Regions from separate parts of the Virgibacillus sp. FSP13 genome, predicted to be linked through region 2. Evidence: riboswitches for the same ligand, from Rfam matches in the RefSeq annotation. Region 2 holds a riboswitch; the other holds the start of a gene.

The links. Region 2 has a riboswitch for thiamine pyrophosphate ahead of ACW2QC_RS08040 (thiamine phosphate synthase). Riboswitches for the same ligand answer to the same signal wherever they lie in the genome.
Region 1: linked by a shared signal. The riboswitch ahead of thiT (energy-coupled thiamine transporter ThiT) and the one ahead of ACW2QC_RS08040 (thiamine phosphate synthase) in region 2 are both predicted to bind thiamine pyrophosphate.

What each region holds. Positions count from the first base shown of each region.
Region 1 covers NZ_JBSVKG010000004.1:9,819-15,635, reverse strand. The annotation lists gene ACW2QC_RS05100 (carbon starvation CstA family protein) at 1-760, opposite strand, end outside; gene ACW2QC_RS05095 (hypothetical protein) at 896-1,117, opposite strand; gene ACW2QC_RS05090 (hypothetical protein) at 1,137-2,558, opposite strand; gene ACW2QC_RS05085 (hypothetical protein) at 2,702-2,848, opposite strand; gene thiT (energy-coupled thiamine transporter ThiT) at 3,005-3,580, opposite strand; TPP riboswitch at 3,698-3,803, opposite strand; gene ACW2QC_RS05075 (M3 family oligoendopeptidase) at 3,869-5,653, opposite strand.
Region 2 covers NZ_JBSVKG010000007.1:34,733-40,549, reverse strand. The annotation lists gene ACW2QC_RS08055 (energy-coupling factor ABC transporter ATP-binding protein) at 1-41, shown strand, start outside; gene ACW2QC_RS08050 (energy-coupling factor transporter transmembrane component T family protein) at 48-857, shown strand; gene ACW2QC_RS08045 (CHY zinc finger protein) at 860-1,180, shown strand; TPP riboswitch at 1,411-1,521, shown strand; gene ACW2QC_RS08040 (thiamine phosphate synthase) at 1,646-2,272, shown strand; gene thiO (glycine oxidase ThiO) at 2,256-3,377, shown strand; gene thiS (sulfur carrier protein ThiS) at 3,374-3,577, shown strand; gene ACW2QC_RS08025 (thiazole synthase) at 3,579-4,343, shown strand; gene ACW2QC_RS08020 (MoeB/ThiF family adenylyltransferase) at 4,343-5,359, shown strand; gene ACW2QC_RS08015 (PTS sugar transporter subunit IIA) at 5,379-5,817, shown strand, end outside.

The DNA.
Region 1 (5,817 bases), on a different contig from region 2:
GCATTGTCGAAGCAACATATACATATACCATTAAAATAATAATCCAAATGAAAAATGCTGACGAAACAGCACCTAAACCAAATAGCCCTTCACCATTTTCTCCACCCATGTATTGGACTAAATCAATTTGCAGAAAATCTACCTTACTAGCTATTACCGCTGTAATGTACATGATAGCTAAAGCGATTAAAGATGGTACAAGCATTTTCTGTTTTCGTTTGTATACAGCATAACCAATCCATATTGCAAGCGGAATTTGAATAAATACCGGTAAAACACTCGCCGGAAATGAAACAAACAAATTCGCAATTACCCAGGCAAACACAGCGTTTACCATTAAAACTAGTATAAGAATTATAAATAAAAACAAGATTTTCGCCCGCTGTCCAATCAATTTGTTTGCAAGTGTGCCGATTGATTGACCTTTGTTACGGACTGATAACACAAGTGTCCCAAAATCATGAACACCTGCAGCAAACACCGTTCCCAAAATAACCCATAAAAACGCAGGGAGCCAACCCCAATAAACTGCTATAGCTGGTCCAACAATTGGTGCTGCACCTGCAACAGAAGTAAAATGATGCCCCCAGAGCACAAATTTATTGGTAGGAACAAAATCAACGCCATCTTCATAAGTGTGTGCCGGTGTTTCGTAATTGGGGTCCAAACGAAAAATTTTCTCAGCAACAAATTTGGAATAATAACGATAGCCTAACGCAAAAACAATAATACCAATAATCGCAACCAAAATACCGCTCATCAATTCAACCTCCCTCATTTTATTTAGATAAACCCTGTGTACTTAGAGCTTAACCTACTAAAAAATATGAGAAAACTCTCTATTTTAGTACAACTATAACTGATAATTTTGAATATGTAAATATTTCTGTTAGGATTATTGAATTATTGTTGGGAGATGTTGAATGGATTCGGTTTCGAACCGATGTTTCTGCTCTGGCGCCGATGTTTCTGCTCTCGCGCCGATGTTTCTGCTCTCGCGCCGATGTTTCTGCTCTCGCGCCGATGTTTCTGCTCTCGCGCCGATACCCCTGTTCTCACGCCGATGTTCCTCCAGCGTTCGCAAAATAAAAAGGTGCCCACGGACAATTGATGGCACCTTTTCACATCATTATTATTTACAAGATAAACACAGCAAGCAATGTGGATATGACGAGCCCCAGCATGACTGGAACAAAATTTTTCCGGACGAGGTCCATAACAGAAACACCGCAAAAACCAGCAATTGCGATTAAGGAAGACCAGGCTACAATAGTTCCTCCACCAGTCCAGACGGAGCCCATTTGGCCAATTGCTGCGAGGGTACCAGAATCGATTACACTACTATCCAATGATGCTGCAAGTGCACCTGTCAAAGGTAATCCGGAAAAACCAGAACCATCTAATCCGGTAATAATTCCAATGATTAATACACTTAGCGCGGCAAGCAGGGCACTTTTTGGTAAAAACTCTTGCGTTGACTGAACGAGATCAAATAAAAACGCTGGCGGATTCTCATCTATCCCTAAAATACTACCGGAAAAATCAGCACTTCCTAAGAAGAAGAATCCTGCAATAGGGATAACTGGCCCCATTGCTTTAAAGGCAAATACAAATCCGTCGGTAATGTGATTGCTGATATAATCGAGTGCATGTTGCCTACCAAATGCGACTGTTGATAGAAGTAAGAGGATGACAGCAACCCCACCGACAAATGCCGCTCCGTCACCACCCTCAAAACCTGTCATTCTTCCTGACATCAGTTTGGCAGACATCATATAAACGACAACAGCAAGCAGAGCGATTGGAACAATGACAGAAAATAGTTTACTCCAAGTTGTGAGATGTGATGACTTTGCTACGTTCCTTGATTCTGATACAGTTTCCAGAGCTTCTAAATCTTTTTGTATCAATTCACTATCTTTTGAACGAATTGATTTTCGATACAACAAATAAGCAGCAGCTATTGCGATCCCACCGGTGATAAGTGAAAGCAATAATGCCTGATCAGTAACAACTTCAACTTCAATCCCAGCAGACTTAGCGGATAGGCTAGGAGCGACCTGCACAATATAATCAGAAGAAAGCGCCATCCCTTGCCCAGCAATTGCAATCGCTACCGCCGCCGTAATAGCCGGTAACCCTGCACGCACTGCTGCCGGAACAAGAAGTGCGCAAATTAATGGAACAGCTGGTGTAGGCCAGAAAAATAAGGAAATAACATACGTTACAGCAATAAGTACGAAAAATGAAACATGTCCATTAACCATCATCTTCTGAATCGGTTGTATCATCCTTCGATCCGCTCCGAGATCACGCAACGAATGCAACAGTGCCAACATAAATGTGATGATTAAAAATATACTAAAGAGCTCTTTTGCTGCAACCAAATTCGCATTAAAAATGGAAGTGAAACCGTCAATAAGACTACCATTATACACCCAGGCAATGACAAACGTTCCAAGTAATGTAGGGAGTACAACGCCACGTTTGAAAATCATTGTCAAAATAATAATTAGTGTAAATAACCCATATAGCCAATGCGATATCGTAAGCTCCACATGAACCTTCCTTTCTTCTTACGTGTGCTATAGCCTATGCAAATCGATAATAGGGAGTGAGAAAAAAGGAAGGTTCAAAAAACAATTTACTTTTGACACTGGAACAAGGTATGGTGTATTTAATTTAAAACGGACAAACGAGCTTACGCTTGTTTGTCCGTTTCAGAATCCAACTTTTCGGCACAATGATTACAATATAAGTTTCCATCTATTTGTTCACCATCAAAAAAGCCATTTTCACAATAAACAGCATCCCCACATGATTTACATTCGCCAATTAATTCCCGCAAAATGATCACCCCTATTTTCAGTATACTCAAAAAATATGCACTTCGCAAAATAGGTGCTGTGCACAAATCTATCTTTATTCATTTTCCCAAAAATAAAAGCCGTGCCAACTAAAGACAGTGGCACGACCCAACATATCGTGAGCGGAAAGCTAATGCTTATGCAGTTGCACTTAATAGTGTTCTTGGCTGTTTATGGAACAAGAAGAACACCGCGATTGTACAAATAATGAACGACGGAATAATGTATGAAATATTATAAAGCAATGAATAAATCCAGACATTCATGCCGTCAACTGCCGACTCGAAAAATACGACTCCTGCAGCAAAATGGGCAATAAAACGCAACATGGAACCGAGAAAGACACCAGTTAAAATATATGTTATAGATGTTGCCGTATTGCCTTCCTTAACTGCATGCTGAATTGGTTTTGCAAAAATGCCTGCAAAGCCGATCACAGTAAACGCTACCGCATAATCAAGCAGGCCTTGCCAAAAGTACAATATATATCCTGTGCCTAATGCTACTTGTAAAACACCCCATAGAAATCCTGACAATAATCCACCTTTTAATCCCCAACGAAAGGCGACAATAAATACCGGAATCATTGCCAATGAAATTGATCCGCCTTGTGCCCAAATTTTAAAAGATAAAAACGGAGCAAGATCCAATGCTAATGCTAACGCTGTAAAAATAGCTACTTCAATTAAAAACAATGTACGTTTCTCCTTCAAACAAATAACCTCCCCTTCTAGTAGACTAAAAATCTACCTGCGAAAATTTTGAACACAAAAAAAGCAATGTCAAAGGGGAAGCTTCCTGATGGGGAATCCGCTCACATTGCTTTTATACCATCAAAAAAGCTACCATCCCTACGCTAGTATTAACTAACAGGTTCAAAGGGTAAGAACAGCTCAGTGTTCACTCTCAGCCAAATGGGCTCCCCCTGTAGACTTTTATTTCTATGCTTTTTTCGTTACCTGTATTATAACGTATTCGCCAACCAGTGACAACGCTAGGATTTAAAGTGCCAAAAACTCCTCAACATCTTTTACACATAAACGGATGGCATTTTCCCAGAAGTCTGGTTTCGTCAAATCAATTCCTAAATGTTTTTCCGCTAAGTCTTCAACGGTCATTTTTCCGGTGTCACGAAGAAGTGCAATATAGTCATCTTCAAAACTACCACCTTTTTCAAGTGCAAATGCATAGATTCCGAGACTAAACAAATAACCGAACGTATATGGAAAATTATAAAATGGCGTTCCCGTGATGTGAAAATGCAGTTTAGACGCCCAGAAATTCGGATCGTACGTATCTAAAGCATCGCAATATGCCTCTTTTTGTGCCTCCACCATTAATTCATTTAGTCTAGGTACCGGAACCATACCTTGTTTTCGTTCATCATAAAATCGTTGCTCAAAAAGGAATCGCGCATGAATATTCATAAAAAAGGCAACACTCCGCTGTATTTTATCCTCTAGTACAGACAGTTTTTCCTCTTTGCTTTTAGCATTTTTCACTGATGCATCGGCAATAATCATTTCAGCAAACGTTGATGCCGTTTCTGCTACATTCATTGCATACCCCTGATTCAATCCATTCACATCATTCATTACATGCTGGTGGTAAGCATGGCCTAATTCATGGGCAAGGGTGGCAATATTAGAAGTTGTCCCAGAATATGTCATAAAAATACGTGTCTGTTCACTGTCTGGAAAACTTGTGCAGAATCCCCCTGGACGCTTTCCAGCACGATCTTCCGCCTCAATCCAACGATTATCAAAAGCCATTCGGGCAAAATCAGCCATTTTCGGACTAAAGTTTCGAAAATTCTCAACGATAAAGTTAGCCCCTTCTGTATAGCTGGAAGTTTTTACCGTATCGGTTAGTGGTGCCCCGATGTCATACATACTTAGTTTTTCCAATCCTAATAATTCCGCTTTTCTTTGCAAATAAGCAACAAACGTCTGTTTATGGTTCGTAATCGCGCCCCACATTGCGTCTAATGTTTCCTTTTTCATCCGATTAATCGCTAATGGCTCTTTTAAAACGTCCTGCCAATCACGATGTTTATAGGTTTGCAAACGAAATCCTGCCAAATGATTTAACGTTTGGCCAAATAAGTTAGTATTTTCCGACCATGCATCTCCTAACCTTTGAAATACATGTTGACGTACGGCACGATCTGGATTGCTCAATTTGTTAGCGGCTTGTCCTACTGAATAATTTGTAACTTCTCCATTATCTTCAATCGCAACATTCATATTCCCAACAACTGTTTCATACATTTGTCCCCAGCCATGGTATCCGTCTACCGCAAGATCATTAATAAGCACTTCTTGATCTGCTGATAACAGGTCTTTCGCCTTCTCCCTGTTTTCATCCAGGACAAAAGCAACTTGCTCTATATTTGGTCGTTTAAGCAAATCACTCCATGTTTGATCATCAATTGAGACTAATTTTTGTTCAAAATTTGTTTTAATCGCATCCATTTTCGCTTTTAACTCACTGCGTTTTCCAACTAAAACACTAGCCTTTTCATCTTTTACATTTTGTGCACTTAAACAACTAACAAAAGCAAATGCTTCCCGCAGTTTTTTCATTGTATGCTCTAGTTCATCAACAATTTTTTCTAACAGAGCAATATTGACATTTTCCTTAGCAGGTATGAAATCGTTAACGTAGCCAGCTAAGTCCTTCATCTCACGCTCTATCGTTGTGACATATGTATGAAATGCTTCTGACTCGCTCCCACCCGGAAAAATCACATCAAGGTCCCAAGTAGGCTTATACGTTGTTTGCATCAAATCTCTCCCTTTATAATAATTCTTACTTATTTTATTATAACGAAAAGTTAGTAAATGATCAGCATATAAGACTGAAAAAAAAGAGAGATTTTTAAATTCCTTCCTGCCGCTACTGACAGGAAGGCTCAAGATCCCTTAACCATCTTTCCTGTGATAATCTA
Region 2 (5,817 bases):
TTGTTTTTACAGCAATAAGGAAAACAGCGGGATTGGAGTGAAAGAATATGTCTAATGCTGTTGTTATCGGTCAATACATTGAAAACAAATCCATTTTACATCGCTTGGATCCAAGAACCAAACTTCTTTCCATGGTTGGTATCATGCTATGGATTGCGATGATTCAATCGGCTTTGGAGTACGCTGTTGCGACAATCCTTGTTCTGTTCCTACTGGTGGTTTCCAGGATTTCAATGGTCTTGTATTGGAAAAGTGTGCGTCCTGCAATATTTATCCTGGCTTTTACAGCCATTTATCATGCATTGCTTTCACCAGGAGAGCGGGTGTTATGGGAATGGTCCATTTTCCAGGTAACGGCTGAGGGACTGCTTGCGGGTTTCCAATTTGTATGGCGTATTATTCTTTTGCTATTGCTCGCCTCTACTCTGACGTTTTCCACCAAGCCACTCACACTTGCAGCTGGACTGGAATTACTGCTCAAACCACTATCCAGAGTCGGCGTGCCTATTGAGCAATTTGCACTGATGATATCCATTACCTTGCGATTTATCCCGACCATCCTGGAAGAGTTGGAACGGATTCTACTTGCTCAAAAAGCAAGAGGCATGGATTTTTCAGAGTATAGTCGGATCAAGCGGTTGTATGCGTATGTTTCCTTGCTGATTCCGCTGTTGTTTTCTATTATCCAGCGTGCGGAAACGTTATCTGATGCAATTGATTCCCGCGCCTATGGAAAAGGGAAAAATCGAACACGTTACCGGATATTGCATTTAACGCGCACAGATTATGGGATTTTGGCTACGGTTTTGTTGTTGATGTGTTATGGGATATTCATTCATATCCAAGGAGGTAGATGACGATGCCAATCATTCATGGTTCTACGGTTGATCACCAAACAAGGTGCAAACATTATCATACCCCAGTCGATATTGTAGCAATTAAAATGAAGTGCTGTGGAAAATATTATCCTTGCTACAAATGCCATAACGAGTTTGAGGATCATGCAATTATCCAGTGGCAAAAAAAAGAATTTGACGAATACGCCATTGTTTGCGGTGTTTGCAATATAGAACTGACGATTAGACAATACATGCGGACGAACTGTTGCTCGTATTGCCATTCGCATTTTAATGACAGATGTAGTAAGCATTATGATTTGTATTTTGAGGTGGGTGGATAATTATAGGTGAATCTAACACTAATTATTGTTCACTTAATAAATCTTTTGACACTTCTTCATTTGAGAAAAAGAGATTTTTGTTGGGAATATTAAAGGAAAAGTGAAGACATTAATCACGTCACTGCTTAAAAGGAAAACGAATTTTCGGAAAAATCGCATGAAATGTCTGAAATTATGTTGACCTTAACTATTGTGCATGATAAGCTTTTAATGAAAATAAAATAAATTATTAAATCCACTAGGGGTGCCTTTTAAAAGGGCTGAGATCAAAATAACTAATTTTGAAACTCGATGAACTTGAGACGGTTAATACCGGCGTAAGGAAGTGGCAGTGTTGATATACACTAATTTGTATTGATTACTATATTATCAAACCACTTTCCTTATGCTTGAAGGAAAGTGGTTTTTTATATTTATGCAAGTTCACAAAGCATTGGGTCACTCAGGAGAGGGGGAGTGTAGGAAATGGTAGAAATGCATGTGATTTCGACGGGACAACAGACATCAGGAACCGTGGCCTCAATTGCTGAGAAAATACATACATATGTTGATGCTTTCCATCTTCGGGAACAGTCGTGGTCAGATCGTGAAATGGTTGAAGCAATTAAATTACTTATTTCACAGGGTATCCCACGTGAAAAAATTGTAGTCAACAGTCGTATTGATGTTGCACAAATCATGGAAACGCGTGGAGTTCAGTTAACACATAATAGTGTCGATGTATCACGAGTACGAAGTGTTTATGATCATCTTTGCATTGGGTGTTCTGTCCATTCTACGGAAGATGCAATTTATGCTACACGTCATGGTGCTGATTATCTGTTGTATGGTCATGTTTTTGAATCGAAATCGAAACTTGGGTTGAAACCTAAAGGGCTTGAAAATTTGGAACGAGTTGCTCAAAGTGTATCGATTCCTGTAATTGCAATTGGTGGCATAACACCTGAAAATACAGTAGCTACTATCAAGAGTGGAGCTACAGGTATAGCTGTGTTGTCAGGTGTAATGTTATCCGATAATCCATTGAAAGCGGTTAAGGAATATAGAAGGGCATTACGGAAAGCGGGGGAAGAGAATGAAGCAACCGTATGACGTAATTATTGTTGGTGGGGGTGTGATTGGCAGTTCAATTGCATTTCAATTAAGTAAACGAAGGTACCGTGTATTGGTTATTGAAAAGGATAGGACGGCTAAAAAGGCTTCCGGTGCTGCTGCAGGTATGTTGGGAGCGCAGTCGGAGCTAGAAGAAAATAGTCCTATTTTTCCAATTGCGCGAAAAAGTAGGTCTATGTTTCCTGAATTAGCAGATGAACTTAAATCATTATCCGGTATTGATATTGAACTTATCCAAAGTGGCATTTTAAAAGTGGCTCAAACAGACGAAGAAATTACACATTTAAAGTCGGTTGCTGCATTTCAGCAATCCATGGGTGAAGTTGCCGAATGGTTAACATCTGTACAGGTGAAAGAACAAGAACCAGCACTTTCTGATTTCGCATTAGGCGGGTTATTCATACCAAATGATGGGCAAGTTAATCCACCACTCTTCTCAAAAGCATTAGCACAATCTGCGGCTATTTTGGGAGCAGATTTTTTGGAATATACAGAAGTGCAGGATTTTGTAAAAGAAAACAATCGCTTTGTTGGGGTGAAAACAGAAAATGACACGTTTTTTGCGGATGAAATAGTTGTGGCCGGTGGTGCTTGGAGCCAACAAATCACTGAGAAAGCGGGATTGGTATTGGACACCTATCCTGTTAAAGGGGAATGTTTTTCTGTACGACATTACGGTCGTATCGTAACGTCGAGTATTTTTTTGAAGAATGGTTACATTGTCCCGAAATCGGGAGGAAGGTTAATTATTGGTGCTACACAAAAGCCGTATTCATTTGATGAATCTGTTTGTCTGAATGGCCTGTCACAGTTAATAACAAACGCTATGAAAGTCGTCCCTGCATTAAAGGATGCCAAATGGGAAAAAGCATGGGCCGGTATCCGTCCACAAACAGGCGTTGGACTACCATACATGGGGAAACATCCGTTTATAAAAGGCTTGTCTATTGCAACTGGTCATTTTCGAAATGGCATTTTATTGGCACCAGTCACGGGACTCTTTATGGCTGACTTAATTGAAGGTAAACCAGTCGATGATACGTTCCGAATTGACCGTATATCTCTTAAGGAGGTGAAAACGTGAAACTGTTTGTTAATGGCAATACGATACAGGTCCCTAAAAGTGTAAGAACGATTACAGATGTTAAAACACATTTTAACATTAATAACCCAGTCGTCATTGTCGAACACAATGGTGAGATTCTAGATAGTAATACCCATCCAAAAAGGGAAGTAGCGGATGGCGATAAAATTGAATTAGTACAATTTGTAGGAGGCGGTTGACATGTTAACAATTGGAGGAAAACAATTTAACTCACGTTTACTATTAGGTACTGGGAAATACCCAGATTTTGATGTGCAAAAAGAAGCAATTGATGTATCAGAGACAGAAGTTTTAACATTTTCAGTACGTCGGATGAATATTTTTGATCCATCACAGCCGAATTTCTTGGAAAAGTTGGACTTAGAAAAATATCGATTGCTGCCAAATACGGCAGGCGCAAAAACGGCAAAGGAAACGGTTCGGACAGCAAAGCTTGCAAAAGCATCTGGACTTTGTGACATGATTAAAGTTGAAGTAATTGGATGTGACAAAACATTATTGCCTGATCCAGTTGAAACATTACATGCAACAGAGGAATTGATAAAAGAAGGGTTTATCGTATTACCATATACATCGGATGACGTAGTTTTGGCACGAAGACTTGAGGAGCTAGGTGCACATGCTATTATGCCTGGTGCTTCACCAATTGGTTCCGGTCAAGGGGTCATTAACCCTACCAATTTAAGTTTTATCATTGAACAATCGAATGTACCCGTTATTGTTGATGCAGGGATTGGTTCTCCAAAAGATGCTGCCATGGCGATGGAAATGGGTGCTGAAGGCGTATTGTTGAATACAGCTGTTTCCGCTTCTAATAATCCAGTTAAAATGGCAAAAGCGATGAAGCTTGCTATTGAGGCAGGCCGGCTCGGATATGAAGCGGGACGTATTCCTATAAAGCGGTATGCAACAGCTAGTAGCCCGGTGGAAGGAATAAGTGTTTAATGGATGAACGTTATTCTAGACAAACTTTATTTCCTTACATTGGTGAAGAAGGACAGGAACGATTAAAAAATAAACATGTACTCATCATTGGCATGGGTGCACTTGGTACAAGCAATGCTGAAATACTAACGCGTTCTGGTGTTGGAAATTTAACAATTGTTGATCGGGATTATGTCGAATGGAGCAATTTGCAACGTCAACAGCTATACACAGAGGATGATGCACGAAACCGAATTCCAAAAGTCATCGCCGCTAAAAGGCACTTAGCGGCAATCAACAGTGACGTGGTAATCCATGCAGAGATTGTTGATGTTACACTACTTGAACTTGAACATCTTTACAAGGGTATAGATTTAATTATTGATGCAACGGATAATTTTGACATTCGGATGATAATCAATGATTTTTCGCAAAAACATGATATTCCATGGATTTATGGGTCGTGTGTTGGCAGCTACGGAATTAGTTATACCATCACCCCCAAAGTATCCCCATGTTTACATTGCTTGATGGGTCAACTGCCAATTGGAGGTTTAACGTGTGATACAGGTGGAATTATTGGTCCAGTCGTTCAATTGGTGGTTGCCCATCAAACCGTTGAGGCTTTAAAAATCTTAACAGAAAATCATGCGGCATTACGGAATAAATTAATTTCATTTGATCTATGGACTAATCAACACACCTCCATTGATGTTGAAAAGCTTAAAAATAAAAATTGTTCGTCATGTGGTCAAACACCGACATATCCATTTTTGGCTTATGAAAATCAGATGAGAACAGCAGTACTCTGTGGACGGGACACAGTGCAAATTCGCCCAAATAAGGGAAATAGGCGGGATTTAAAAACAATTGCTATGAATCTATCAAAAATGGGAAAGGTGGAACAAAATCAATTTCTTCTATCATTTACAGTTGATGAGAACCGATTGGTAATGTTTCAGGATGGTCGTGTACTTGTTCATGGTACGAATAATGCTATGCATGCTAAATCACTGTATCACCGGTATTTTGGTTGAGCCAGTGGGGAAGAAGAAATTGATCATACACCAATCCGATATCCATGTGATGAACCTTGATGTAGGTACAAGAGAAGAAGCATTAATTGCCATGGCAAAATCCCTGGTTAAACAAAAACTTGTAAGCAATCACTATGTCGAAAAAATACTAGAACGTGAGCGAAATCATCCAACAGGATTACCGATAAAGCCATATGGTGTTGCAATGCCACATACAGAAACTGAGCATGTCTTACAAAGTCAGATTATGTTTGCTTCGTTAAAAAGACCAGTTGTTTTTCAACAAATGGATGGTCGTGGGCATGTTAACGTATTATTTATTTTTATGTTAGCAATGCGAGATGCGAATAACCATTTAACATTACTTAGAAATTTGGTTACAAAATTACAAAACTATCACTATGTTCAGGCGCTAAGGCAGGTGAAAGACGTAAATCAACTAATCAAATGGATAGACG